2 regions of the Achromobacter sp. 1014246743 genome follow, and region 1 is predicted to be linked to the other one. Evidence: riboswitches for the same ligand, from Rfam matches in the RefSeq annotation. Region 1 holds a riboswitch; the other holds the start of a gene.
The links. Region 1 has a riboswitch for glycine ahead of gcvT (glycine cleavage system aminomethyltransferase GcvT). Riboswitches for the same ligand answer to the same signal wherever they lie in the genome.
Positions count from the first base shown of each region.

Region 2: it holds a riboswitch for glycine, as region 1 does, so the genes downstream of both, AC6LJ2_RS15520 (D-amino acid dehydrogenase) here and gcvT (glycine cleavage system aminomethyltransferase GcvT) in region 1, are expected to answer to the same signal.

Region 1 covers NZ_JCBANA010000027.1:55,321-69,790, reverse strand. Annotated here, with positions in the region: gene AC6LJ2_RS13535 (translocation/assembly module TamB domain-containing protein) at 1-1,859, shown strand, start outside; gene dcd (dCTP deaminase) at 1,945-2,508, shown strand; gene AC6LJ2_RS13525 (VOC family protein) at 2,489-3,436, opposite strand; gene AC6LJ2_RS13520 (GGDEF domain-containing protein) at 3,576-4,811, shown strand; gene AC6LJ2_RS13515 (GNAT family N-acetyltransferase) at 4,824-5,348, opposite strand; gene AC6LJ2_RS13510 (hypothetical protein) at 5,462-5,914, shown strand; gene AC6LJ2_RS13505 (arginine/lysine/ornithine decarboxylase) at 6,146-8,407, shown strand; gene AC6LJ2_RS13500 (aminoacetone oxidase family FAD-binding enzyme) at 8,426-9,628, shown strand; gene AC6LJ2_RS13495 (superoxide dismutase) at 9,866-10,480, shown strand; gene AC6LJ2_RS13490 (ZIP family metal transporter) at 10,506-11,399, shown strand; glycine riboswitch at 11,487-11,582, shown strand; glycine riboswitch at 11,616-11,738, shown strand; gene gcvT (glycine cleavage system aminomethyltransferase GcvT) at 11,825-12,925, shown strand; gene gcvH (glycine cleavage system protein GcvH) at 13,022-13,399, shown strand; gene gcvP (aminomethyl-transferring glycine dehydrogenase) at 13,497-14,470, shown strand, end outside.
Region 2 covers NZ_JCBANA010000033.1:39,359-53,828, reverse strand. Annotated here, with positions in the region: gene AC6LJ2_RS15555 (nucleoside deaminase) at 1-12, shown strand, start outside; gene AC6LJ2_RS15550 (M24 family metallopeptidase) at 55-1,755, opposite strand; gene pdxR (MocR-like pyridoxine biosynthesis transcription factor PdxR) at 1,908-3,464, shown strand; gene AC6LJ2_RS15540 (alpha/beta fold hydrolase) at 3,465-4,280, opposite strand; gene AC6LJ2_RS15535 (PhzF family phenazine biosynthesis protein) at 4,502-5,290, shown strand; gene AC6LJ2_RS15530 (SUKH-4 family immunity protein) at 5,304-5,891, shown strand; gene AC6LJ2_RS15525 (sulfite exporter TauE/SafE family protein) at 6,066-6,809, shown strand; gene AC6LJ2_RS15520 (D-amino acid dehydrogenase) at 6,813-8,042, opposite strand; glycine riboswitch at 8,087-8,177, opposite strand; glycine riboswitch at 8,179-8,269, opposite strand; gene ampC (class C beta-lactamase) at 8,404-9,612, shown strand; gene AC6LJ2_RS15510 (Zn-dependent hydrolase) at 9,734-11,011, shown strand; gene AC6LJ2_RS15505 (ABC transporter substrate-binding protein) at 11,325-12,986, shown strand; gene AC6LJ2_RS15500 (ABC transporter permease subunit) at 13,050-14,003, shown strand; gene AC6LJ2_RS15495 (ABC transporter permease) at 14,009-14,470, shown strand, end outside.

The DNA.
Region 1 (14,470 bases):
GCAAGGAAAAACTGATCATTGCCCACAAGGGCTCGCGGGGCGATGCCAAGCGGTGGGAAACCGCCGGGCAATCCGACAACCTCGTCATCACCGCCGCCATGGCCCGCCAGGTCATCGCCGCGGTCGACCCCGAGGCGGCGGCCAGGTTGAACAAGGGTCCCAAGCGCGTCAATGCGATGGTGGCCGAGGGCCAGCGGCGTATCGCGCTGGACATCCTGTGGGACCTGAAATTCGACGGCCGGCTGGCCGGCCGCGCCCGCATCGCGCGGCGCGACGGCGACCTGTTGATTCCGGGCGATCCGCCCATTCCGCTGGGCGTGAAGGCCCTGGTGCTGGACTTGACCGCCACGCCCACCTCGGCCAACGCCAGCCGCCTGGACGCCAAGCTGGATCTGGCCACCGACAAGATGGGCAAGATCACCGGCAACGGCACCGCCGTGCTGCTGGTGGACGCCAAGGGCGGCATGGCGCTGGACCCGCGCCAACCCATCCGCGCCAAGCTCGATGCCGACATCGCCGACCTGGCCTGGGTGGGCCTTTTCGTGGGCGACTCGATGGAAATCGGCGGCCAGGTCAAGGCCAACCTTGAGGCCCAGGGCACGCTGGCCGGCAAATGGAGCGCCACGGGCGCGATCCGCGGCGACAAGCTGCGCGTGGTGCGGATCGACGACGGCGTGCGTCTCATCGACGGCACCTTGTCGGCGCGCCTGGATGGGGACAAGCTGGTGCTGGACAGCCTGCGCTTCCCGGCCTCGTTGCGGGTCATGCCGGCCGAATGGCGCACCAAGGAATGGATCACCACCGACCCCGAGGCCAAGGGCGGCTATGCCGAAGCCCGCGGCCAATGGAACCTGATCGACGGCGGGGGCAACGTGCGCCTGACCCTGTACCGCTTCCCGGCGTTGCAGCGCTCGGACCGCTACGCCATGGTGTCCGGCACCGTCGACCTGACGGCCCAGATGCCGCGCATCGATATCGTGGGCGACCTGAAGGCGGACGCCGGCTGGTTCAGCCTGGAAATCCTGCAGGGCGTGCCCTCGCTGGACGATGACGTCAAGGTGCGGCGCGTCGGCGACGACCCCGGCACGGTCTCCACGCCCCTGCAGACCAGCATGAACCTGAAGTTCGACATGGGGCCGCGCTTCTACATCACCGGCATGGGGCTGGACGCCGGCTTGCTCGGGTCGATCCAGATCCTGCTCAACGACGGCCGCCTGACCGGCGTGGGGGCGCTGCGCACGCGCGGCGGCGGCATCGAGGCCTATGGCCAGAAGCTGCGGCTGCGCCGGGGCACGCTGACCTTCCAGGGCCGGCTGGACAACCCGCTGCTCGATATCGAGGCCCTGCGCACGGGCGAGCAGGTCGAGGCCGGCGTGAAGGTCGTGGGCACCGCCCAGCGTCCGCGCATCGACCTGGTGTCCTACCCGGACGTCAGCGACGTCGAAAAGCTATCGTGGCTGCTGCTGGGCCGCGGCCCGGACGAAAGCGGCAGCGACGCGGCCCTGCTGCTGTCGGTAGGCACGGCGCTGCTGGGCGGCGGCCAGCCGTTCTACAAGCAGTTCGGCCTGGATGACGTCAGCGTGCGTACCGGCAACCTGGGCAGTTCCGGCAGCATCCTGCCGGACCGCACCGTGGCCGGCGACGTCAACCGCGACAGCGACAGCCAGCTGGCCACCCAGTTCCTGGTGGCCAGCAAGTCGTTCGCCAACGGCATCACCCTCAGCGTGGAACAGGCGCTGGCCGGCAGCGACACCGTCGGCCGGGCCAGCTACCGCCTGGCGCGGGGCCTGTCGCTGGACCTGAAGGGCGGCTCGGTCAACGGCATCGCGCTGGTCTATCGCACCTTCTTTGGCGATTGACGGGGCGCCGCTCCGGCCCTTTGGGGGACGGGGCGGCGCGCTCGGGATAAAATGAGGCCCATTCCATCCCAAGCACTCTGCCACCATGAGCATCAAAAGCGACCGCTGGATCCGCCGCCAGGCCGAAGCCGGCATGATCGAACCCTTTGAAGCGGGTCAGGTCCGCACGGCCAATGGCGGGCGCATCGTCAGCTACGGCACCAGCAGCTACGGCTACGACGTGCGCTGCGCCGACGAATTCAAGATCTTCACCAACATCAATTCCACCATCGTCGACCCGAAGAACTTCGACGAAGGCTCGTTCGTGGATTTCAAGGGCGACGTCTGCATCATTCCGCCCAATTCGTTCGCGCTGGCCCGCACGGTGGAGTACTTCCGCATTCCGCGCAGCGTCCTGACCATCTGCCTGGGCAAGAGCACCTACGCGCGCTGCGGCATCATCGTCAACGTGACCCCGCTGGAACCCGAATGGGAAGGCCACGTCACGCTGGAATTCTCCAACACCACGCCGCTGCCCGCCAAGATCTACGCTGGTGAAGGCTGCGCGCAGATGCTGTTCCTGGAAAGCGATGAAGTCTGCGAGACCTCGTATCGCGACCGTGGCGGCAAGTACCAGGGCCAGACCGGCGTCACCCTGCCGCGCACCTGATCGGCGAGCCCCGTCCGACCCGGCCCCGGTCGCGACGGTGTATCAGGCCCTGCGCCCCGGCGCGGGGCGCAGATAATCGATATCCCATTCGCTTTCTTCCACCTGCACGAAGCCGTGCCGGCGGTAGAAGCGGTTCGAGTCGCTGCCGCGCAGCGCGCCCACGCGCACCGGCAGGCCACGGCTGTCGGCATCGCGCAGCAGGCGGTCCAGCACCTGGCCGCCCACCCCCAGGCCTTGCATGGCCTGGCACCACATACAGATGGTCCAGCCGCAGCCCGTCGCCGTCCGGGCGCAGGGCATAGAAGCCGACGCGCGCGCCGTCCCGCTCGATGAACCAGGTGTGATCGGGCCGGAAGGTATTGCGCAGCCGCGCTCGCGCCCGCTTGGGGTCGAAGCGGCCCAGGCGTTCCAGGCTGTCCCGCATGGCCTCGATGCGCAGGGCCAGCAGGGCTTCGAAATCGGCATCGGTGACCGGCAGGTCGCGGAGCGAGGTGGTCGTCAGCGCGTCGTAGCCGCGGCCCAGGAACTGCAGGATGCAGATGCCGTGGCCGAACGGATCGCTCAGGTGGGCAATGCGGCCCCATGCATGCGAGACGGCGGCGTCTTCCAGCCGTGCGCCCGCCGTCACCGCCCGTTGCACCGCGCCGTCGACATCGTCGACCACCACGTCCAGGTGCACCGGCGTCCAGTGGCGGTCGTAGTCGCGCGGCTGGCGCACGCTGCCTGCGGCCGGCGTGCCGGCCGCCTTTTCCAGCAGGTAGAGGGGGGCCGAGGCGCCCAGCATCTCGGCGGCCTGGGGGCCCAGGCGTCGGTGCAGCACCAGCCCGAAGGCGTCCCGGTAGAAGGCGATGGCTTGTTCCAGATCGGGAACGTCGATATTGACCAGGATGCGCATGAGGTTTTCCGGCAAGGAGCGTCGCGAAAACATAGCACGACGCCGACCCCGCGCGGCAGGCCCCGCCCAGATCGTTGCTGCGCTAAAGAACCCCGGGCCGTGACCGTAAAAAGAGATATGTGTTTGCCGATTTGGCGACGTCATCTCAGCAAGCGTGAGCAAGGCCCTACCCGTGCGTTACCCCCACATTCCCTGGCTGCCCCTGTTGTTCTATCCTGCGCTGCCGGTATTCGCGGCGGGCGGGCTGCTGCTATGGCAGCAATGGCCGCCTGCATTGACGCAGATCGTGCCTTTCGTGCCCTGGGTCATGGCCTTGGTGGGGGCGGCGATCTGCCTGATGTACCAGCGCTCGCAGACGTTGGCGCTGATGCTCAGCGTGTTGGGGGCGGTGGCCCTGTGGCCCGTCTTGGCCAACCAGGCGCCCTGGGCGCTGGCCCCGGCGCTGGTGTGGTGGTCGCTGGCCTACACCATCAACGCCTTGTGGGCCGAGCGTTCCAGCCTGCTGCTGGACATGGCTGCCCGCATCGGCCTGATGGCGCTGGGGGCGGCCGCCATCGCCCTGGCGGGCAAGGATGGCGTGGCGGACGGGTTCGGCCCGCTGGCGGTGCAAGGCATGCTGGCCCGTCTGGGCCTGCCCGTGCAAGCCCTGGCGGCGCTGCTGGTGACGGGCCTGACGCTGACCCTGCTGCTGCTGCGCTATGGCCGCCCGCAACAGGCCGGCCAATGGCTGGGCTTTGTCTGCATGGCCTGGGCCCTGCCGCGCGGCGCCCAGCATCCGCTGGAGCTGGCCGTAATGGCGTCGGCCGCGCTGACCGCGCTGTCGATTTCGCTGGCGCACGAGGGCTTTCACATGGCGTTCCGCGACGAGCTGACCGGCCTGCCCGGACGCCGCGCCCTCAACGAACGGCTGCAACGCATGGGCCGCGTCTATACGCTGGCGATGGCGGACGTGGATCACTTCAAGGCTTTCAACGACACGCACGGCCACGACGTGGGGGACCAGGTGCTGCGCATGGTGGCGTCGCAACTGCGCCGGGTGGCGGGCGGCGGCTATGCCTACCGCTACGGCGGCGAAGAGTTCACGCTGGTGTTCCCGGGCAAGACCGCGGTCGAAGCCATGCCGCATCTGGAAACCGTGCGGCGCGCGATCGAGGCCTACCAGATGCGCCTGCGCGACAAGCCGGCGCGGCCCAAGGCGGACCAGGTCGGCCAGCGCCGGCGCGGCGGCCGCGGCGGGCGCAATTCGCGGCCGTTGCGAGTCACGGTCAGCATCGGGGTGGCCGAGCGCGGCGATGCGCTGCGCGCGCCGGATGCCGTCATCAAGGCGGCCGACCAGGCGCTGTACAAGGCCAAGGACGGCGGCCGCAACCAGGTCTGGGCCTACGGCGCGCGCCGTCGCTCGGGTTGAACGGGCAGGGCGCTACCTGCGGGCCAGCGGCAGCGCCATCAGCAGCTCGTCGTAGAGCACGCCGTTGACGCACAGGGCCTCGCATTCGTGGCCGTATTCCTCGAATCCCAACGCGGCGTACAGATTGAAGGCGGCGGCGTTGTTGGCGGTGACGCTCAATTGCACCTGGCGCACGCCACGCATGCCGGCGGCGTGGTCGATGGCTGCACGCATCAGCAGCCGGGCCAGGCCCTGGCCGCGGAAGTCCGGCGCCACATACATGCTCCAGATATGCGCCTTGTGTCGCATCTTCAGCTTGCGTTGCCGCGCCACGCCCACCATGCCGGCCAGCGCGTCGTGCAGGAACACGCCGAACATGGCGCTGTCGTCCGCGGGGGCGATCCAGCCGCGGATATCGTCCAATGTCAGCGTGTGTTCCTCTTCGTAACTTGATCCGAACGCCTCGGGGGTTTCCTGCAGGGCGTCCAGGCGCAATTGCCGCAGGGACAGGGCGTCTGCGGGGGTAAGGCGTCGGACAAGTGGGGCGCTGGAGGGCATGCGGGCAAGTGTTGGGAATAGGGAACGGTTCGGGAGCCTACTGGCCAGTATAGGCGGCCGGGTTGCCTATAATGGCCCTAACGCCGCTTGCGGTTTTCACAAAGGAGCCAATGATGTTCGGTTTCCTCAAGATAAACCAGGACGCCAAGCGCGACGAAGTCCAGGAAGAGTTCGTGGCGCGCGTGGCCAACGCCGCGCAAGATTTCGTCCAGGCCGCCGGATCCGCCGGGGCCACGCTCGACTACTCCCCCTCCAGCATCCACGCGCTCGACGCGGCGCTTGAAGCCGCGCACGTCGGCTCGTTGCCCCTGACCCCCATGCAGACCGTCGGCGCGGCCGCCTATCTGTACGAAGTGGCGCGCCGGGCCCATGGTGGCCTGTACGAGGTCTGCGACGACGAAGACCCGGTCGTGCTGGTGTGTGGCGAGCCCGATGCCGAGATCTGCTTCGGCGCCATCGCCAAGGTCGAGCGGCGCATCCGCTACGGTGACGCCGAGGCCATTCCGCCGTACTTCGATGCCTTCACCGCCGCGCTGCGGGCGGGCGAAGCGCGCACCATCCGCTAAGCAGTGCCGCCTTGGGCGGGCCCGGGGACGGGCCTGTCGCGGGCCCCGTCGGGGCCCGTGTGCGGCCATCTTCGGGAAAACCATAGGGCCTGGGGAAAAACCGCCCTACAATTCGGCCATTCCCGCCCACCTGGCGGGACCTTCGCGCCGCCTGTCATCAGACGGTTTTTCACTAGAAGTACACTCGCGTCCGCCACACCGGTCCGTTTCGCTTGCCCCAGGAGCGCCTGCATGAAATTCCGCTTCCCTATTTTCATCATCGACGAGGACTACCGTTCCGAGAACGCGTCCGGTTTGGGTATTCGTGCCTTGTCTGAAGCGATCGAGGCCGAGGGCGTCGAGGTGATCGGGGTGACCAGTTACGGCGACCTGAGTTCGTTCGCCCAGCAGCAAAGCCGCGCCAGCGCCTTCATCCTGTCGATCGACGATGAGGAATTCGACGTGGATTCGCCCGAGGACGTGGCCAGCGCGATCAAGAACCTGCGCATGTTCATCGGCGAACTGCGTTTCCGCAACGCCGACATCCCCATCTACCTGTACGGCGAAACGCGCACCTCGGAACACATCCCGAACGACATCCTGCGCGAGCTGCACGGCTTCATCCACATGTTCGAGGACACCCCCGAATTCGTGGCGCGGCACATCATCCGCGAAGCGCGCAGCTACGTGGACAGCCTGCCGCCGCCGTTCTTTCGCGAGCTGGTCAAGTACGCGCAGGACGGCTCCTATTCGTGGCACTGCCCCGGGCACTCGGGCGGCGTGGCATTCCTGAAGAGCCCGGTGGGCCGGATGTTCCACCAGTTCTTTGGCGAGAACATGCTGCGCGCCGACGTCTGCAACGCCGTGGACGAACTGGGCCAGCTGCTGGACCACACCGGCCCGATCGCCGAATCGGAACTGAACGCCGCGCGCATCTTCCACGCCGACCACTGCTATTTCGTGACCAACGGCACGTCCACCTCGAACAAGGTGGTGTGGCATGCCAACGTGGCCGCGGGCGACGTGGTCGTCGTGGACCGCAACTGCCACAAGTCGATCCTGCACGCCATCACGATGACGGGCGCGATCCCGGTGTTCCTGCGCCCCACGCGCAACCACCTGGGCATCATCGGCCCGATCCCGCTGGAAGAATTCCACCCGGACAACATCCGCAAGAAGATCGAGGCCAACCCCTTCGCGCGCGAAGCGGTGAACAAGAACCCGCGCATCCTGACGCTGACGCAGAGCACCTACGACGGCGTCATCTACAACGTGGAAATGATCAAAGAGCAGCTGGGCAGCTACGTCGACACGCTGCACTTCGATGAAGCCTGGCTGCCGCACGCTGCGTTCCACGAGTTCTACAAGGACATGCACGCCATCGGCCAGGACCGCCCGCGCAGCCAGGACGCGATGGTGTTCGCCACCCACTCGACGCACAAGCTGCTGGCCGGCATTTCGCAGGCCTCGCAGATCATCGTGCAGGAGTCCGAAACCCGCAAGCTGGACCGCAACGTCTTCAACGAAGCCTACCTGATGCACACGTCCACCTCGCCGCAGTACGCGATCATCGCGTCGTGCGACGTGGCCGCGGCCATGATGGAACCCCCGGGCGGCACCGCGCTGGTCGAGGAAAGCATTCGCGAAGCGCTGGACTTCCGCCGCGCCATGCGCAAGGTGGAATCCGAATTCGGCAAGAACGACTGGTGGTTCAAGGTCTGGGGGCCGAACCGCCTGGTGTCCGAAGGCATCGGCAACCGCGACGAGTGGATTCTCGAAGCCAACGACCACTGGCACGGCTTCGGCGAAATGGCCGAAGGCTTCAACATGCTGGACCCGATCAAGGCCACGGTCATCACGCCGGGGCTGGACATGTCGGGCAGCTTCGGCGAAACCGGCATCCCCGCCGCGCTCGTCTCCAAGTACCTGACCGAGCACGGCGTGGTGGTCGAAAAGACCGGCCTGTACTCGTTCTTCATCCTGTTCACCATCGGCATCACCAAGGGCCGCTGGAACACGCTGCTGACCGCCTTGCAGCAGTTCAAGGACGACTACGACCGCAACCAGCCGCTGTGGCGCATCCTGCCGGACTTCTGCAAAGACCATCGCCGCTACGAGCGCATGGGCCTGCGCGATCTGTGCCAGGAAATCCACGAGGCCTACCGTGCGCGCGACGTCGCCCGCCTGACCACCGAGATGTACCTGAGCGACATGGTGCCGGCGCTGAAACCGTCCGACGCCTTTGCCCGCATGGCGCACCGCGAGGTCGAGCGTGTGGACATCGACCAGCTCGAAGGCCGCGTCACGGGCGTGCTGCTGACGCCGTACCCCCCGGGCATCCCGCTGCTGATTCCGGGCGAACGCTTCAACCGCACCATCGTCCAGTACCTGCAGTTCGCGCGCGAGTTCAACGAGCGCTTCCCGGGCTTCGAAACCTACATCCACGGCCTGGCCGATGAAGTGGGTCCGGACGGCGAAAAGCGTTACTACGTCGACTGCCTGATCGAAGACTGATACGGGCCGACTGTTCCGATGTTCGATGTTGCCGTTCTCGGCGCCGGCGCCGCTGGCATGATGTGTGCAGCGGTTGCCGGCCAGCGTGGCTTGCGGGTGGTGCTGGTCGACCATGCCGAGCGCCTGGCCGAAAAGATCCGCATCTCCGGCGGAGGCCGCTGCAACTTCACCAACATCGGGGCGGGCCCGGCCAATTTCCTGTCCGACAATCCGCACTTCTGCCGGTCGGCCCTGTCGGGCTACACGCCGCAGGACTTCCTGGCGCTGCTCAAGCGCCACCACATCGCCTGGCACGAAAAGCATCGTGGCCAGCTGTTCTGCGACGATTCCAGCGAATCCATCATCGAGATGCTGCGCGCCGAATGTGACGCGGGCGGCGTGAAGTGGCGCATGGGCTGCCAGGTGGCCGAGGTGGCCCATGGCGAGGCCGGCTTCGAACTGCGCACCAGCCAGGGCCCCATCCGGGCCGCCAAGCTGGTGGTGGCCACCGGCGGCATGGCGATCCCGCAGCTGGGCGCTACCGATTTCGGCCTGAAGCTGGCGCGCCAGTTCGGCCTGAAGGTGGTCGAGCCGCGCCCCGCGCTGGTGCCGCTGACCTTCGACGCGGCCCAATGGCAACCGTTGGCGGAGCTGTCCGGCGTGGCGCTGGAAGTCAACCTGCACACCGGGCAGGGCAAGACCCGCGGCGAATTCCTCGAAGACCTGCTGTTCACGCACCGAGGCCTGTCGGGCCCGGCGATTCTGCAGATCTCCAGTTTCTGGAAGCCGGGCGAACCCATCGTCATCGACCTGGCGCCGGGGCGCGACCTGGCCGACGAGCTGCTGGCGTCCAAGTCCGGCAACCGCCAGCAATTGCATACCGTGCTGGCCGGCCTGTGGCCCAAGCGCCTGGCCGACCGCTGGCTGCACCTGGCCGAGCAGGGCGGCAAGCCCGGCCTGGCGGCGCTGCGCCTGGCCGATGCCCCCGACAAGACCCTGCGCGCGCTGGCGCAGGACATCCACCAATGGACGCTGGTGCCCAGCGGCACCGCCGGCTACAAGAAGGCCGAAGTCATGCGCGGCGGCGTCGACACCCGCGGGCTGGACCAGAAGTCCATGCAGGCCAAGACCACCCCCGGGCTGTACTTCATCGGCGAAGCCGTGGACGTCACCGGCTGGCTGGGCGGCTACAACTTCCAGTGGGCCTGGGCCTCGGGCGTGGCCTGCGGCAAGGCGCTGTAGGCGCGGCGCCCGCGTTCGCGGACCGCCGCTTCGCTTTCATTCTCGGACGGTTTCACGGCAGCGATCGGCCAGGCCGCCACTGGCCGTGTCCACGCGGCCGGCGGGCCGCATCGCCCGCCGCCATGACAGCCTCGGCAACGCCACCATTGTTATATCAAATAAAAATACATATCATTTATGTTTTCGATAATCGATTCGGCCCCGCTTTCGGCGGCGCCGTCCTGACGGAGACATGCCATGGCCTACACCCTGCCGACCTTGCCCTACGCCTATGACGCGCTCGAACCCCATATCGACGCCATGACGATGGAAATCCACTACAGCAAGCACCACCAGACCTACGTCACCAGCCTGAACGCGGCCCTGGACGGCGCCGGTATCGCCACCGACGAGCCGGTCGAAGCCCTGGTGGCCCGCCTGGACCAACTGCCCGAGGCGATCCGCGGCGCAGTGCGCAACCACGGCGGCGGCCATGCCAACCACAGCCTGTTCTGGTCCGTCATGTCGCCGCAGGGCGGTGGTGAGCCCGATGGCGCGCTGGCCCGCGCGATCGATGCGGAACTGGGTGGCCTGGCCGCGTTCCGCGAGGCCTTCACCAAGGCAGCGCTGACCCGCTTCGGCAGCGGCTGGGCCTGGCTGTCGGTCACCCCGGCCGGCAAGCTGGTGGTGGAAAGCAGCGCCAACCAGGACAGCCCGCTGATGCAGGGCAACACCCCCATCCTGGGCCTGGACGTGTGGGAGCACGCCTACTACCTGAAGTACCAGAACCGCCGGCCGGAATACATCGGCGCCTTCTACAATGTCGTCAATTGGCCCGAGGTGGCGCGCCGCTACGCCGCTGCCATCGGCTGATCCGGCATTGCGCGAGGGCAGGTCCATGAACACATTCAGCCGTCATCGCATCCGGCCCGCAGCCACCAGCGTCAGTGTCTGGACGTTGGCGGTGCTGGTCGCCTGCCTGGGCCTGCATCAGCTGTGGGTCTATCTCGCTGTGCACGCACCCCATGTGGCGGACGCGCTGCTGGGCGGCATGGTCGCCGCCGGCGCCACCGCGGCGGGCACGCTGCCCATTCTTTTCGCGCGCACCATTCCCCAGAAAATGCAGGACAGCATGTTCGGCTTCGGCGCGGGCGTGATGCTGGCGGCCAGCGCGTTCTCGCTGGTGGCGCCGGGCATCGCGGCAGCCGAATCGCAGGGCGCCGGCCCCTGGGGAGCCGGGCTGACCGTCGGTGCGGCCATCCTGCTGGGCGCGGCCGCGCTGCTGCTGATGGACCGGCTGCTGCCGCATGAACACTTCATCAAGGGCCGCGAAGGCATCGAGGCGCATCGGCTGCGCCGTACCTGGCTGTTCGTCTTCGCCATTACCTTGCACAACCTGCCCGAAGGCCTGGCCATCGGCGTGGGCTACGCGGGCAACGATCCGGTGCGCGGTACCGCGCTGGCCACCGGCATCGCCATCCAGGACATCCCCGAAGGGTTGGTGGTGGCCGTGGCGCTGATCGCCGCCGGCTACAAGCGCTCGTTCGCGGTGGCGCTGGGCATGCTGTCCGGCCTGGTCGAGCCGGTCGGCGCCGTGCTGGGCGCGGCGGTGGTGGGCTGGTCGGCGGCCATGCTGCCCTGGGGCCTGGGATTCGCGGCGGGCGCCATGCTGTTCGTGATCAGCCACGAAATCATCCCCGAATCGCATCGCAAGGGACACGAGGTCTATGCCACCTGCGGGCTGATGCTGGGCTTCGTGCTGATGATGCTGCTGGACACGGCGCTGGGCTAGGCGTTGCGAACAGGTTGCGGGCCGCCGGTGACAGGCCGCGCGGCGCTGGGCGAAGCCGGCGTTTCGCGGTATGCTTTCGGCGCTGTCACGCATGTTGCGGGAGAGAGCGGCTGTTAACCGCAGCCGCCGCCGAAGGCGCAATTCGCCCGGAATCGCTCAGGTATCCCATACCGCACATGTTTGCCCTGTCCCGGTTTATGCCGTGCGGACGCGGCAAAACAGCACTCTGGAGAGACCTGGCGCCGCTGCCCAATCAGGGACATAGCGCGCAGCCCAGGCGCCGAAGGTGCAAACCCGCCACGCGGGGCAACTCTCAGGCAAAAGGACAGAGGGGCGGAAGATTCAGCCGTTGTGCGGGGGCGCATTGCCCATCTGCCAGCGGCATTCCGTAACCCTGGCACCGCTGCCGCTCCGGAGTCCCCTGCATGTCCGCAACCCTCAAACGCACCCCGCTGGCCGACGAACACATCGCCTCCGGCGCCCGCATGGTCGATTTCGGCGGCTGGGACATGCCCCTGGCCTACGGCTCGCAACTCGAAGAGCACCACGCGGTGCGCCAGGACGCCGGCATGTTCGACGTCTCGCACATGCTCAACGCCGACGTCACCGGCCCGGATGCCTTTGCCTACCTGCAGCGCCTGGTGGCCAACGACGTGGCCAAGCTGACGGTGCCGGGCAAGGCGCTCTACACCTGCATGCTGAACCCGCAAGGCGGCGTCATCGACGACCTGATCGTCTATTTCTTCGCCGCCGACCAATGGCGCGTGGTCGTCAACGCCGGCACCGCCGACAAAGACATGGCCTGGATGCAGCGCGTCAAGCAGGCCGGCAAGTTCGACGTCACCATCACGCCGCGCCGCGACCTGGCCATGGTCGCCGTGCAGGGCCCCAACGCCCGCGCCAAGGTCTGGGCCGCGCGCCCGGCCTGGCAGGCCGCCAGTGAACCGCTGACCCCGTTCGTGGCCGCCCGCATCGGCGACGACACCCTGGTGGCCCGCACCGGCTACACCGGCGAAGACGGCTTTGAAATCGTGCTGCCCGCTGCCGACGTCGTGCAGCTGTGGCGCGACCTGGTCGCCCAGGGCGTGCGCCCGGCAGGCCTGGGCGCGCGCGACACGCTGCGCCTGGAAGCCGGCATGAACCTGTACGGCCAGGACATGGACGAACTGACCCAGCCCGGCGAGGCCGCGCTGACCTGGACGGTGTCCCTGAAAAACCCCGAGCGCCGCTTCATCGGCCGCGACGCGCTGGAACAATTCGCCACGCCCGCCGCCTTCGTCGGCCTGAAGCTGCAGGAACGCGGCGTCATGCGCGCCCACATGGCCGTGCGCACCGCGCAAGGCACCGGCGAACTCACCAGCGGCACCATGTCGCCCACGCTGGGCGTATCGATCGGCTTTGCCCGCCTGCCGCAAGGCGTGGCCGCGGGCGATACGGTCGAGGTCGACATCCGCGGCAAATGGGTGCCCGCCCTGGTCTGCAAACTGCCGTTTGTCCGTAACGGCAAAGCCGTCGAACACTCGTAAACTCGAAGCTTCGCGCCGCAGGCCCCCCGTGGCGGGCGGGCTGCCGGCGCGAGGCGCGCAACACCATTCTTCTACCCGAATCCCTCAGGAGTTCCCATGAGTCTGCCCACCGATCGCAAGTACACCCAGTCCCATGAATGGGTCAAAGCCGAAGGCGACGTGTTTGTCGTCGGCATCACCGATACCGCCCAGGACCAACTGGGCGACCTGGTCTTCGTCGGCGACGTCAAGGTCGGCGCCAAGCTGAACGCAGGCGAAACCGCCGGCGTGGTCGAGTCGGTCAAGGCCGCCTCCGACATCTACGCCCCGGTCGCCGGCGAAATCGTCGCATTCAACGACGAACTCGAAAGCAACCCCAACCTGATCAACGAATCGGCCTTCACGGCCTGGATCTTCAAGATCAAGCCGGTCAACGCCGCCGATGCCGACAAGCTGCTGGACGCTGCCGGCTACGAAGCCGTCGCCAACGGCTAAGCCTGTCCGGGCGGGCGGCGGCGCCAGGCGTCGCGCCCGTCCGCAAGATGCATCACCGTTCGTCCCCCGACGACACCTGCTACCCCGAGATCCCTCCATGTCGCGCGCCCTAGACACCCACACCGACTTCATTCCCCGCCACATCGGCCCCTCCGACGCCGACCAGGCCGCCATGCTTGCCGTGATCGGCAGCGCCAGCCTGGACGCCCTGATCGAAGAAGTCGTGCCGCCCAAGATCCGCAGCCAGGCCCCGCTGGCGCTGCCGCCCTCGCGCAGCGAAGCCGACGTGCTGGCCGAACTGAAGCAGATCGCCGGCCGCAACAAGGTCTTTCGCAACTACATCGGCCAGGGTTACTACGGCACGCAGACCCCCAACGTGGTCCTGCGCAACATTCTCGAGAATCCCGCCTGGTACACGGCCTACACGCCCTACCAGCCCGAGATCTCGCAGGGCCGCCTCGAGGCCCTGCTGAACTACCAGACCATGGTCGCCGACCTGACCGGGCTGGACATCTCCAACGCCTCGCTGCTGGACGAAAGCACCGCCGCCGCCGAAGCCATGACGCTGGCCCGCCGCGGCGCCAAGTCGCAGAGCCCGGTGTTCTTCATCTCGCGCCACGTGCATCCCCAGACTATCGAAGTCGTGCGCACGCGCGCCGAAGGCCTGGACATCGAAATCGCCATCGGCGACGAAGCCGAGGGCCTGCCGGAATGCTTCGGCGTGCTGCTGCAATACCCGCATAGCACCGGCTCGGTGTCCGACTACCGCAAGCTGGCTGACGCGGCCCACGCCCAAGGCGCCGTGGTGGCCGTCGCCACCGACCTGCTGGCGCTGGCGCTGTTGGCCGCCCCGGGCGAATGGGGCGCCGACATCGCCGTCGGTTCGGCGCAACGCTTTGGCGTGCCGTTCGGTTTCGGCGGCCCGCACGCCGGTTTCATGGCCTGCAAGGATGCCTTCAAGCGCAACATGGCCGGCCGCCTGGTCGGCGTGTCCAAGGACGCCCAGGGCAACCCGGCGATGCGCCTGGCGCTGCAAACACGCGAACAGCACATCCGCCGCGAAAAGGCCAC
Region 2 (14,470 bases), on a different contig from region 1:
GGGTCGGCCTGATGGGGGGCTGACCCGCCTGACGGGCTTGACCGACCCGGCCGCCTAGCGCAGCAGCACGTCTTCGTAGAACGCGCCGATCGGCAGCGTCCGGTCGCGCACCTGGATCTCCAGCACCCAGATGCCATCGGCCGGCACGAAGTCGGCGTCTGCCAACTGGTGCTTGCCATACAACGCATGCGGAAAATCCGCCACGCGGTGGCCGGGAATCTCGCGCACCAGTTCGCAGCCATGTTCCCGCGCAAAGTCTTCGGCGCGGTCGTACAGGGCCGCGCCGCTCAACCCCTGCAGCCAGGCCTCGCGGGTGCGGGCGAACACCTGGCGGGCGGCCTCGGCACAGCGTTGGCGGTCGGCGTCCGCGCCCACCACGAAGGTGTCGCCGTAGTCGCCTTCATAGCCGTCCCATACCGGGCCGATGTCCACCACGAACATGTCCTTGTCGCCCAGCCGCCGCTGGAAGTCGGTGGGATGCACGGTGGGCGATTGCGTATCGGCGCCGAACCGCACGTAGGTCGGATGCCAGTTGTGCGATGCGCCCATGCGGCGCAGGTGCGCGTCGGCCGCGGTGATGGCTTCGCGCGTGGTCATGCCGGGCCGTATCAGCGCGGCGATCTCGCGCACGGCCGTCAGCGAGCGGCGCCGCGCACGCAGGATGCCGTCCATGGTGAAGCGCGGGCTGACCCGTTCCCACGGGTGGGCCGGGGCGGGCGCCACGACGGGGCCGGCGCCGGTCGCGGGCACGAAGGCTTCGGACAGAAAGCGGTCGTCGGGCAGGCCGGCCTGGCGCAGCCGGTCGCGCGCCGCGCGCACCATGGCGGGGTTGCCGCAGGCATAGACCACCGTGCGGGCCCAGTCATGGTCGGCGGCCGCGGCCCTGTCCTGCACGTAGGCGTGGGCCTGCGGGGTCGCACCGGCGTCGTCTTGCGGCACCACCGCATGCCATTGAAAGCCGCCCTTGGCCAGCAGGGCGTTCAACATCGGCGCGGCATAGCAGTCGTCGGCCGAGCGGCCGCCCCAGTACAGCGTCACGCTCTTGATGGCCGGGCTTTGCAGCCCGGCCATCAGGATCGGGTATACGCCCGCATAGCCCGTGCCCGTGGCCAGCAGCACCAGGTGTTCGATGTCGTCCGGCCAGCCTTCGTCGGGCCAGGTGCAGCCGCCCAGCGGACCTTCCAGCGCCAGGGTGTCGTCGGGCATCAGGCGCGGCAGCAGGCGTTCGGTGAAGCCGCCGCCGGGCATGCGGCGGATCTGGAATTCCAGCCGGGCCGGGCCCGCGGCCGACGGCAGGCTGGCAATGGAAAAAGGCCGCCGGCTGCCGTCTTCCAGCAGGAATTCGACGTGTTGCCCGGGCTGCCAGGCGAAGGCGTCTTCGCCCTGCACCTGCACGATCAGCTGGGTCACGTCTTCGGTCAGCGGCACGCGCGACACGACGACGGCCTCGCGGCGTTGCGCTTGCAGGGCCGGTTCGCGCCAATGCGGAAAGCGCAGCGCCAGGTCGCCCGCCGCGCGGCACTGGCACATCAGCAGTTCATCGTCGGCGGTGACGTACGTGCGTTCGGTGGGCGGGGCCAGGCGTTCGTGGCGGCCGTCCACCACCGTGGCCCGGCACGAGCCGCATTCGCCGCGCTGACAGGAAAAGGGCACCGGCACCCCCTGGGCCAACGCGGCGTCCAGCAGCGTCGTCGTGCCGTCGGTGGTGAAGTGGCCGGTATCAAGGGTGATGGTGTACAGGGAGGGCGTGGTCATGGCGCGTTTCCGTTGATAGACCCGTGGGGGGCGCATGGAGCGCAATGTAGCGATAGAATGGCTTTGTCTCCAGGGCCATTTTTATGAATATGACCAAGCCACTTTTGCGGGAAGCGCCACGGGGCTCCGACTCGGCCGCCCAGCCTGACGCGTTGTCCGTCCCCCCACGCGGCACCCGGCAGGCCGCCCGCCGCAGCGCCTCGCGGGTGCCGCGCCAGGAAGCCAGCCTGGACTTGCCGCTGGACCCGCCCCGGGCCGGGGAATCCAAGCAGACCTGGGTCTATCGCCAGATCCGCGAGCGCATCCTCAAAGGCGTGCTGCCCTCGGGCAGCCGGCTGCCGTCCACCCGCAGCCTGGCCGGACGCTGGCACATTGCCCGGTCCACCGTCGAATCTGCCTACGATCAGTTGCACAGCGAAGGCTATACGGCGGGCACGGTCGGGTCGGGCACCTATGTGGCGGCGGTCATTCCCGATAATTTCTTTCGCGATGGCTTGCCCGGCGAGGCGGCGCAAGGGGGCGGCCGCCCGTCCACGCCGGCAGCGCCTGGCGCATCCGCTCCGTCACCGCGTGCCGTATCGGTACGCCCGGCAACCGGCCTGCCGCCGGTACCGCCGCCGCGTTCAGAGCCGCCTTTCACGGCCCGCAGCGCCGACGCCTCGCTGTTCCCGATGGCGGCATGGAGCAAGGGGCTGGCGGCCAGCGCCCAGCGCGTCACGCCGTCGCAACTGGCCAACGAGGAATCGCAGGGCTGGCAGCCGCTGCGCGAGCAGATTGCGCGTTACCTGGGCGCGGCGCGCGGCATCGCCTGCGATGCCGACCAGGTGGTGGTGCTGACCGGCATCCGCGACGGCATCGATCTGAGCGCCCGCGTGCTGTTGTCGCAGGACGACAAGGTGCTGGTGGAAGACCCCGGCTACCTCAACGCCGTGCCGCTGTTCAGCCAGTACACGCGCCGCATCACGCCCATCGCGATCGACGAGCACGGCTTTTCGGTGGCCAGCGCCCGCCGCCAGCGCGGCGTCAAGCTGGTGCACGTCACGCCCGCGCACCAGTCGCCCACCGGCGTCACCATGCCCGTGTCGCGCCGCCTGGAACTGCTGGACTGGGCCGCGCAGACCGGCAGCTGGATCCTGGAAGACGACTACGACAGCGAATTCAACTACGACAGCGCCCCGCTGGCCGCCCTGAAAAGCCTGGACAGCGCCGACCGCGTGATCCACTGCGGCAGCTTCAACAAGACCCTGTTCAACGCGCTGCGCATCGGCTATGCGGTGCTGCCGCGGCCGCTGGTGGCGGCGTTCACGCGGACGCGCCACACCACGGGGCGGTCCAACAGCATCATCGAACAGATGACGCTGGCCAACTTCCTGGAAGACGGCAGCTTCGCCCGCCACGTGCGCCGTGTACGGCCCGTCTACGCGGCCCGGCGCGACCAGCTGCTGCGGCTGCTGCAACTGGCCGCAGGCTCGTCGCCGCTGCGGGTCAGCGGCGAGCAGGCGGGCTTTCACCTGGTGTGGTGGCTGCCGCCCGGCAGGGACCTGGCGGACCTGCTGCGCCGTGCACAGGCACGCGGCATCGGCATCCAGTCGGTAGCCGACTTCTGCCTGCGCGTGACAATGCCGCCCGGCGTGGTCATCGGCTACAGCGCACGTAGCGAGGCCGAACTGGAACAGGTGGGGGCGCTGCTGCGTGGGGCCGGCGCCTGATCAGATGGCCTTGTCCGCCAGGAACGCCTCGATCAGCGCCGCAAACGCCGGCGGGCATTCCTGCATCGGGTAATGGCCGCAGTTCGGCATCACCCGCAGTTGGGCGTTCGGATGCCACGCCAGGAACGTCTGCCGCATGGCGGCTTCGTCCAGCCCCGGGTCCTTGTCGCCCACGATCACCAGGTACGGCGTCGTCAGCCCGCGTACCTCGTCCACGAAATCCGTGTGGACCAGCATGTCCAGGTAGGGAATGCGGCAAGCGGGCGCCACCGACGCGCGATGCCGCCGCAGCTTGGCCTGCACCCAGCCGCGGCCCAGGCCGCCGGTCACGTATTGCATCAGGCGGCAAAAGGCCTCGTCGTCGTGCGCCGTGCTGGCAAAGAACGCATACGCGTCCGGGCCCAGCCGATGGCCCGCGGCCGACACCGGGCACACGGCAATCGCCCGCTTGATGCGGTCCGGCGCATTCGCCGCCAGGCGCTGCGTGACCATGCCCGTCATCGAATGCCCCAGCACGCTAAAGCGCGGCCAGCCCAGGTGGTTGGCCAGCGCCAGGCAATCGGCGGCGATCTCATCGACCGAGCAGGCGCCCGTCAGATGGCGCGACAGGCCATAGCCGCGCAGGTCCGCGAACACATAGGTGCAGGCGTCGCCGTCCAGATAGGGCGTCATCGCGGCGTAGTTGCCGTGGTCGCCCAGCCAGTCGTGCAGCACCAGCACGGGTTCCGGGCCGTGGCCGTGGCGGACAAAGCCCAACAGGCTCGCCGCGGCGGTGTCGTTGCCGACGTTCGAACGGGAGGAGGGGAGATGGGTCATTTCAAGGGTTCCTTCTGGGTTGGAAAAAGCCAAAAGAAACGCCCTCCCGGCGGACCGGGAGGGCGTCTTGAAAGAAGCATCATCATATCGGGTCGGCGGGCGAAAATCCAGTGTCTGGAAAAATCCAGACGCGCAGTCCAGGACAACCCGCCGCAAGCACCCGCCCGGCGCCTTGTAGCAAAATAACGGCTGCTTCATCGCGTACGACACAGGAATTTCCCATGCCCCAGCTCGACCTTTACCAAGTAGACGCCTTCACTGCCGCTCCCTTCGGCGGCAACCCCGCCGCGGTGGTGCCGCTGGACGCGTGGCTGCCTGACGCGACGTTGCAGCGCATTGCCGAAGAAAACAACCTGTCGGAAACCGCCTACTTCGTGCGCCAGGGCGATGTCTACGAGTTGCGCTGGTTCACGCCCGCGGTCGAGGTCGACCTGTGCGGCCACGCCACGCTGGCGACGGCCTGGGTGCTGTTCGAACAGTTGGGCGTCCAGGACGACCTGCTGCGCTTTTCGACCCGCAGTGGCGAATTGCAAGTGCGCCGCGCCGGCAAGGCGCTGGCGATGGATTTCCCCGTCAAGCAACCGGTGGCCGAGGCCATCCCGGCCGCGCTGCTGCAAGCGCTGGGCTTGAAGGACGCGCGGGCGCTGTACCGCACCGACGACTACCTGCTGGTCATCGACGATGAAACCCTGATCGACGGCCTGAAGCCTGATTTCTCGGCGCTGGCCGCGTTCGACGTGCGCGGCGTGGCGGTCACGGCGCCGTCCACGCGCTACGACTTCGTGTCGCGCTGGTTCGGCCCGCGCGTGGGCGTCAACGAAGACCCCGTCACCGGCTCGGCCCACACCTCGCTCACGCCGTACTGGGCCGAGCGCCTGGGCAAGACGACGCTGACGGCCGAGCAGGGCGGGGCGCGCAAGGGGCAGCTGCAATGCGAACTGCCCGGCAACGGCCGCGTCATCATCAGCGGCCAGGCGGCGCTGTACCTGCGTGGCACGATCTACCTTTGACCCAAGGGCCAGCATGATCGACATCGACGCGTTGCGGGACCGCTTTGCCCGTTTCGGTGAACTTCGCCCGCAAGGCCGCGACGAATGGCGCGGCGACATCCCGCTGCCCGACGCGCTGGCCGATTTCTATGCCCGCATCGGCCCGTTGGGCGAGACTTATCACGCGCACATCGGCCCGGTCGGCGTCACGCTGTCCGAAACCAATGTGTGCTTTCCCGCGCTCAGCCGCCTGTGGGATCTGCAGGCCGGCTACCGCTGGGATGCCTCGAACGGCCAACGGGTGCCGGCCTGGCAGGACCACTGGCTGGTCATCGCCGACCTGAACGCCGACCCCTTCATTCTGGACACGGGCAGCGGCCGCATCCTGTATGCGATGCACGGCACCGGCACATGGGCACCCGATGACATCGCGCCCGACCTCTGGACCCTGGCCGCCGCCCTGGCCGCCGTGGGCGAGATCTACCTGGACGCGGACGAAGACCTGCGCGACGACGACTGGGACATCAAGCCGGCCTACCGCGATGCCGTGCTCGACCGACTGACCACCGTGCTGGGCGACCGGGGCGAGGCCGAAAGCTTCTACGAGGTCCTGCAAGGCTAGCCGGAACGCTTGCGGATCGGGTGCGACGGCGCGCGCGAGGCTTCGGCGCGCCATCATCGAAAACCTATTCCCTCATCAGCACTTCAAATAGCCCGGTCCGCCGCACCTGCCTAGAATCCCCGGTCATGACATCAAGAGGCCGCAACCGGCCCCGGAATCAAGGAGACAGCAGGCATGGACGCGGTATGGGTGGTGGCGATCGGCGCGGCGGTGGCGGGCTTCGTGCAGGGCCTGTCGGGCTTTGCGTTCGGCATGGTGGCCATGTCGTTCTGGGCCTGGGTGCTGGACCCGCGCCTGGCCGCCGCTCTGGCCGTCTTCGGCGCCTTGACCGGGCAACTGCTGGCCGTGTTTTCGGTGCGCCGGGGCTTTGACTGGCCACTGCTGTGGCCCTTCCTGGCGGGCGGCCTGGCCGGCATTCCGCTGGGCGTGCTGGTGCTGCCGCACCTGGACATGGACTGGTTCAAGGCGGTGCTGGGCGCCTTGCTGGCCTTGTGGTGCCCGGTCATGCTGATGTCGCAGCGGCTGCCGCGCATCGGCGGCAACCGCCTGGGCGATGGCGCCGTGGGCATGGTCGGCGGCGTGCTGGGCGGCATCGGCGGTTTCGCGGGCAGCGTGCCCACGCTGTGGTGCACGCTGCGCGGCTTCAACAAGGACACCCAGCGCGCCGTGATCCAGAACTTCAACCTGGCGATGCTGTCGGTGACGATGGCCACCTACCTGGCCACCGGCATCGTCACCCGCGACATGGCGCCCATGTTCGCGGTGGTGGCGCCGGCCATGCTGATCCCCACGCTGCTGGGCACCCGCCTGTACATCGGCATTTCCGAAGTGACGTTCCGGCGCACGGTACTGGGCCTGCTGACGTGTTCGGGGCTGACGTTGCTGGCGTCTTCGGTGCCGCAGTTGCTGGCGCGGTAGGCGCTACGCCAGCGACACCCCGTCCCGCACACTCGCCGCCAGCATCTGCGCCGTCGCTGCCGACAGCGTCCACCCCAAATGCCCGTGCCCGGTGTTGTAGAACACGCCGGGCCGCTTGCCCGGGCCAACGCGCGGCATCATGTTGGGGGTCATGGGGCGCAGGCCGCACCAGGGCACCACGCGTGACGTGCGTACGCCGGGGAAGTGCTTGCGGGTCCAGTCCACCAGCGGCTGGATGCGCTCGGCGCGGATGTCCATGTTGAAGCCGTTGAATTCCGCCGTGCCGGCCACGCGGAAGCGGTCGCCCAGGCGGCTGGTGACGATCTTGGCGGCTTCATCGAGCAGGCTGACGGTGGGGGCGGCAGCGCGGCTGTCGGGCTCGTCCAGGTGCACGCTGATGGAATAGCCCTTGACCGGGTAGATGTTCAGCGAGTCGCCCAGCTGGCGCGCGAACTGGCGGCTGGCGGCGCCGGCGCAGATGACGATGGCGCTGGCCTCGTGCTGTTCGTGTTGCGTGCCGCCTTCGCGGGCAATGTCCAAGACGTAGGGCAGGCCGTCGCGGCTGATGGCGCGGATGTCGGCGTCCTGCTCGAAGCGCACGCCGCGGCGCGCGCAGGCACGGGCCAGGCCGCTGGTGAATTTGTGGATGTCGCCGGTGGCATCGGACGGCGTGTAGAAGCCGCCGTGGCAGGCCGTTTGCAGCGCGGGCTCGATGGCGCGTGCTTCGTCGGGCGTGACCGCGTGGCGTTCCAGTCCGCCTTCGCGCAGCAGCGCGTTGGCGCGGCGTGCGGTCTCGAAGCTGGCGGCGTCGTGGTAGATGTGCAGGATGCCGCGCCGTTCCAGGTCGAAGTCGATGCCTTCTTCCTCGGCCATGGCGTACAGGTGCTGGCGCGCCTCGATGGCCAGCCGGGTGGTGGCGATGGTGTTCTGGCGGTAATTGCGGATCTGTCCCATGAACTGGGCCAGCCACGAATACTTGTGCCAGCTGAAGCGCGGGTTGAGCAGCAGCGGCGCATTGCGCCGCCCCAGCCAGCGCAGGCCCTTCATGACGGTGGCGGCGCTGTTCCAGACTTCGGCGTTGCTGGCGGACAGCTGGCCGCCGTTGGCATAGGACGTTTCCATGGCGGGATAGCGCTGGCGGTCGTAGACCGTGACGTCGTAACCCAGTTTGCTCAAGGCGTACGCAGACGTGACGCCGGTGATACCGGCGCCGATGATGGCGATGCGGGGCATGGTGGCTCCAGATAGCGTGGCTGCGGCCAACCGGCAGCAGCACCCCATCTGTCTTGGTACCTGAGAGCTTCACCCGGGCGGCGAGCGCCGCGGGATCCCCTTCGGTGGGCGCGCCTGGCGCCTCTCTCCAGATTGTCTACACCGCGCAGTCCTGTTGCCTGAGAGTTTCCGGGGCGGTTGCTCCGTCGGCGCCCGCCACGGGGGCGAGTCTCTTCTGCGGGGTTTTGAATCGACCGGAGCAGGATAGCCAAAATTTCGGTCGGACGAGACTTAGGGTTAGTACCAGGATGCGTCAAATTCGTCCTACACTGGGCGGCCATTTGGCCGGCGCCAGCCGGTATGACACGACAGGAAGAATGGCATGCGCCTGAGAGAAAAACTCCGTGCTTCGATGGGGCTGCTGGCCTTGGCCGCAGGCGCCGGACCCGCCCTGGCGGCGGGGCAGCCCGCGGCAGCGGTGTCCGCGGCCGTGTCGGCGCGGGCCGCTGACGAGGCGATCAACGCTGCCGTGGCCGAGGTCATGCGCCAGTACGACATCCCCGGCATGGCGATCGCCGTCACCCGCAACGGCGAGCAGCGCTTTTTCAACTACGGCGATGCCTCGCGCGCACCGCGCAAGCCGGTATCGCCCGACACGCTGTTGGAGCTGGGCTCGATCAGCAAGACCTTCACCGTGACGCTGGCGGGCTATGCAGAGGCCTCGGGCAAACTGTCGTTGGGCGACAGCCCCGCCCGGTACGTGCCCGAACTGCAAGGCACCGACTTTGCCAAGACCACGCTGATCAACCTGGCCACGCACACGGCCGGGGGCTTTCCCTTGCAGGTGCCGGACGCCGTGCAGGACATGGCCCAGTTGATGGCCTACCTGAAGGCCTGGACGCCGCAGTACGCGCCCGGCACGCACCGCACCTACGCCAATCCCAGCATCGGCATGCTGGGCGTGGTGGCGGCGCGCAGCCTGGGCCAGCCCTACGTGGCGGCGCTGGAGCAGGGCCTGTTTCCCAAGCTGGGGCTGCGCAGCACCTATGTGAACGTACCGCCTGAAAAAATGCCGGACTACGCCTGGGGCTACAACAAGCAGAACGCGGCGGTGCGGTTGAATCCGGGCGTGCTGGCGGACGAGGCCTATGGCGTGAAATCGACCGCCCGCGACATGATCCGCTTCGTCGAGGTGAACCTGGGCGTGGCGCCCGCGGATGCCGCCATCCAGCGCGCCATCGCGGCCACGCATACCGGCTACTACCAGCTGGGCGCGATGACGCAGGACCTGATCTGGGAGCAGTACCGCTACCCGGTATCGGTGGATGACCTGGTGGCCGGCAACTCGGCCAAGGTGGCGTTCGAAACCCTGCCCGTGCAGGCCGTGCAGCCGCCGAGCGCGCCGCAGGAGGCGGTGTGGATCAACAAGACCGGCGCCACCAACGGCTTTGGCGCCTACGTGGCCTTCGTGCCGTCGCGCAAGCTGGGCATCGTGATCCTGGCCAACCGCAACTATCCCAACGAGGCCCGCGTGCGGTTGGCGTTGCGGATTCTGACCTATACAGATAGCCCGAACGCGCCTGTACAGTGAGCCTGATTCAGCGCGATTGTGTATTTGCAGCGCCTGGTACACCAGCCATTATTTTTCGATGGCCGATCCTCCGCCCGCCCGCGCGGCGTGGCGACGTCCCCTTCGCGTATCAGGAGCTTGCATGACCCTTGCCTCTACTGCCTTCGATTCCCTGGCTGATCTGCGCGTGGACGGTGCGCGCTTGTGGCAGTCGTTGATGGATCTGGCCCGTATCGGCGCGACCGACAAGGGCGGGGTCTGCCGGCTGGCCCTGACCGACCTGGACCGCCAGGGCCGCGACCTGTTTTCGGACTGGGCGCGCCAGGCGGGGTGCGAGCTGCGCGTGGACGCCATCGGCAACATCTTCGCGCGCCGTCCGGGCCGCAACAATGCCTTGCCCGCCGTCATGACGGGCAGCCATATCGATACCCAGCCCACCGGCGGCAAGTTCGACGGCAACTACGGCGTGCTGGCGGGCCTGGAAGTGCTGCGCACGCTGAACGACGCCGGTGTCCAGACCGAGGCGCCGCTGGAACTGGTGGTGTGGACGAACGAAGAGGGATCGCGCTTCGTGCCGGTCATGATGGGCTCGGGCGTGTACGCCGGCGCCTTTACGCTGGACCATGCGCTGGGGCAGCGTGACCGCGACGGCGTCAGCGTGCGTGACGCCTTGACCGCGATCGGCTATGCCGGCGCAGCGGCCGTTCCCCCGGCGGTGCGCGATGGCGTGGGCGCCTATTTCGAGGCGCATATCGAACAGGGGCCGGTGCTGGAGGCCGCAGACACCGTGATCGGCGTGGTCACGGCGGCGCTGGGCCAGCGCTGGTACGACGTGGTGCTGACCGGCGTGGAAGCGCATGCCGGTCCGACGCCCATGCCGTTGCGGCGCGATGCGCTGCTGGCGGCATCGGACCTGGTGCGCGCGGTCAACGACATTGCGCTGGCGCACGCCCCGAACGCGCGTGGCACCGTAGGCTGGATGGACGTGTTCCCGAATTCCCGCAATGTCATTCCGGGCCGCGTGAGTCTCTCGGTGGACCTGCGCGCCGCCGATGACGCGACGCTGTCGGCGATGGACGTTGCCTTGCGCGCCGCGGTGGACGCCGCGGCCCGGCGCGGCGGCGTGTCGGCGCACGTGGAGCAGGTGGTGTACTTCGCGCCGCAGCCGTTTGCGCAGCCGCTGGTCCAGGCGGTGCGGGATGGCGCAAGGGACTTGTCCTTGTCGGCCATGGAGGTGGTCAGCGGCGCGGGACACGACGCCGTATACATGGCGCGGGTGGCCCCGGCGGCGATGATCTTCGTGCCCTGCAAGGACGGCATCAGCCATAACGAGATCGAAGACGCGCGCCCCGATCACCTGGAAGCAGGATGCAACGTCCTGCTGCGCGCCATGCTGGCGCAGGCGGGCGTGGCGGCGTAACGCCCGGCGCACCAAGAGCGGGCGCGCTGCGCCGCCTTGGTGCCTGCCCCGGCGCGGCTCACCCGTGGCCGCTGGCTCGTCTTCGTGCGGGCGGATGGCTGGCGTCTCGATATTGCCCGCGGGGGGCGGATTTTCCGCGCGGACTCCGTATTTACCCCTGTACTTCGTCAAATCTGCGATCAATGGCATGGAAGTTGCTTGTACAAAAATTGTGTACCAGCACTGTGCACCTGCCTGACAGGCCTGCGCGGGGCGGGCCCGGTGCTGGTTCCTCATGACGGCTTCATGCCCCTCAAGACTTCGGAGAATCACAATGCAGACGCGAAGTATCCGCAGCAACGTCCTGATCGCCGCCCTGGCCCTGGCGGGTGTCGTCGGGATCGCACCCCGCGCAGCCCACGCCGAAAAAGTCCTGCGCATCGGCATGACCGCAGGCGACATTCCCCGCACCCTGGGCCAGCCCGACCAGGGTTTCGAGGGCAACCGCTTTACCGGCATTCCGATGTACGACGGATTGACGCAATGGGACCTGTCCAGGAAGGACGGCCCCAGCGTGCTGATCGCCGACCTGGCCGTGTCCTGGGACGTGGATGCCGCGGACAAGACCAAGTGGGTCTTCAAGCTGCGTCCGGGCGTGACGTTCCACGATGGGTCAGCCTTCAATGCCGACGCCGTGGTGTGGAACGTGGGCAAGGTACTGGACAAGCAGGCGCCGCAGTTCGATCCCAGCCAGGTCGGCGTCACGGCGTCGCGCATGCCTACGCTGGTGTCGGCGCGCAAGATCGACGACCTGACGGTGGAGCTGACCACGTCCGAGCCCGATTCCTTCCTGCCCATCAACCTGGCCAATCTGTTCATGGCGTCGCCGGCCCAATGGAACAAGAAGCTGGCCGAGGTGCCGGCGTCGGTGACTGACCCGGCCGAGCGGTCGCAAAAGGCGTGGGCGGCGTTTGCCGCGGACGCTTCGGGAACGGGGCCATTCAAGATGTCGAAGTTCGTGCCGCGTGAGCGCCTGGAAGTGGTCAAGAACGATCTGTACTGGGACGAGAAGCGGCGGCCCAAGATCGACCGCGTGGTGATGTTGCCGTTGCCCGAGGCCAATTCGCGCACGGCCGCACTGATGTCGGGGCAGGTGGACTGGATCGAGGCGCCGGCTTCCGACGCCTTCGAGGCAATCAAGAGCCGCGGGTTCATCATCTACTCCAATGAACAGCCGCATGTATGGCCATGGCAGCTGTCGTTCAAGGAGGGCTCGCCGTGGCTGGACCCGCGCGTGCGCCAGGCCGCCAACCTGTGCGTGAACCGGGGCGAGCTCAAGCAATTGCTGGGCGGCATGATGGCAGAGCCCAAGGGCACGGTGCCCCCGGGCCATCCCTGGTGGGGAAATCCCAAGTTCGACATCAAGTATGACCCGGACGCGGCCCGCAAGTTGATGGCCGACGCCGGCTATTCCAAGGCCAGGCCCGTCAAGGTGAAGGTGCAGACATCGGCCTCGGGCTCCGGCCAGATGCAGCCGTTGCCCATGAACGAGTTCGTGCAGCAGAACCTGAAGGACTGCTATTTCGACGTGAGCTTCGACGTGGTGGAGTGGAACACCTTGTTCACCAACTGGCGCAAGGGCGCGAAGGATCCATCCGCCAACGGCAGCGATGCGATCAACGTCAGCTTCGCGGCCATGGACCCGTTCTTCGCCATCGTGCGGTTTGTCAGCACCAAGACCTTTCCGCCCACCTCCAACAATTGGGGCTACTTCGGCAACGCCGAGATCGACGGGCTGATCAAGGACGCGCGCACGACCTTCGTGCCGGCCGAACGCGATGCGGCGTTGGCCAGGCTGCACGCGCGGGTGGTCGAAGAAGCGCCATTCGTGTGGATCGCTCACGATGTGGGCCCGCGCGCGATTTCGCCGAAGGTCAAGGGCGTCGTCCAGCCCAAGAGCTGGTTCATCGATATCGCCACGATGTCCATGGACTGACCTGGAACGCGCCGGATGCCGCTCCGCGAGGAGGGCATTCGGCGCACTGAGCGGGTGCCGCCTATGCTGTTCTACCTACTTCGGCGCGTGCTGTATGCCCTGCCCATCATGGCGGGGGTCGCGCTGCTCTGTTTCCTGTTGATTCACCTGGCGCCAGGCGATCCGCTGGTGTCCATCCTGCCGCCCGACGCGTCGGCCGACCTGCAGCGGCAGTTGATGCAGCTGTACGGCTTCGACCGACCCTTGCCCGAGCAGTTCGCGGGCTGGCTGTGGCGCGCGCTGCACGGAGACCTGGGCACCTCGATCGCCTCCGGCCGACCCGTGGCGGCCGAAGTGTTCAACGCCGTGGGCAATACGCTGCGCCTGGCCTGCGTGGCGACGATGCTGGGCTTCGTCGTGGGCGCATTCCTGGGGTTTGTCGGCGGCTATCACCGCAATTCCTTGCTGGATCGCATTGCCTCGTTCGTCTCGGTGATAGGCGTCAGCGTGCCGCACTACTGGCTGGGCATGGTGCTGGTCATCGTGTTCTCGGCGCAACTGGCATGGTTGCCGCCGACCGGTGCGGGGCCCGGCGGCTCGGGCGAGTGGACGGCCGATTGGGCCCATCTGCGTCACATGATCCTGCCTGCGGTGACCATGTCCGTCATTCCGATGGGCATCATCGCGCGCACCGTGCGCGCCCTGGTCGCCGAAACCCTGGCGCAGGAATTCGTGGTGGGCCTGCGTGCGCGCGGCCTGACGGAGCTGGGGGTGTTCCTGCATGTGGTCAAGAATTGCGCGCCGACGGCGCTTGCCGTGATGGGCCTGCAGCTTGGGTATCTGCTGGGCGGATCCATCCTGATCGAGACGGTGTTTTCGTGGCCGGGCACGGGCTTTCTGCTCAATGCCGCCATATTCCAACGGGACCTTCCCTTGTTGCAGGGCACGATCCTGGTGCTGGCGCTGTTCTTCGTGGTCCTGAACCTGGCGGTCGACATTCTGCAAGGCCTGTTCGATCCGCGCATCGAAAGGAGCTGAGAAACATGGCCATTTCCCTTGCAAGCGGTTCCCCCGGGACAGTCGCCGTGGCGCGTTCGCCCGGCTATTGGGCCAACGCCCTGCGCCGTCTGCGGCGCGATCCGGTGGCGATGGGCGCCGGCATCCTCATCCTGGCGCTGGTCGTCATGGCACTGCTGGCGCCGTGGATCACGCCCGCGGACCCGTTCCAGGCGTCGATGCTCAAGCGTCTGCGACCCATCGGCACCGAAGGCTATCCGCTGGGCGCCGACGAATTGGGGCGGGACATGCTGTCGCGCCTGATGCTGGGTGCGCGTCTGTCGCTGTTCATGGGGGTGGTGCCGGTCATCGTCGCGTTTGCCATCGGCAGCGGCATCGGCATTCTGGCCGGCTACGCCGGAGGCTGGGTCAACACCGTCATCATGCGCGTGGTGGACGTGTTCTACGCGTTTCCTTCCGTGCTGCTGGCGATTGCATTGTCCGGCACG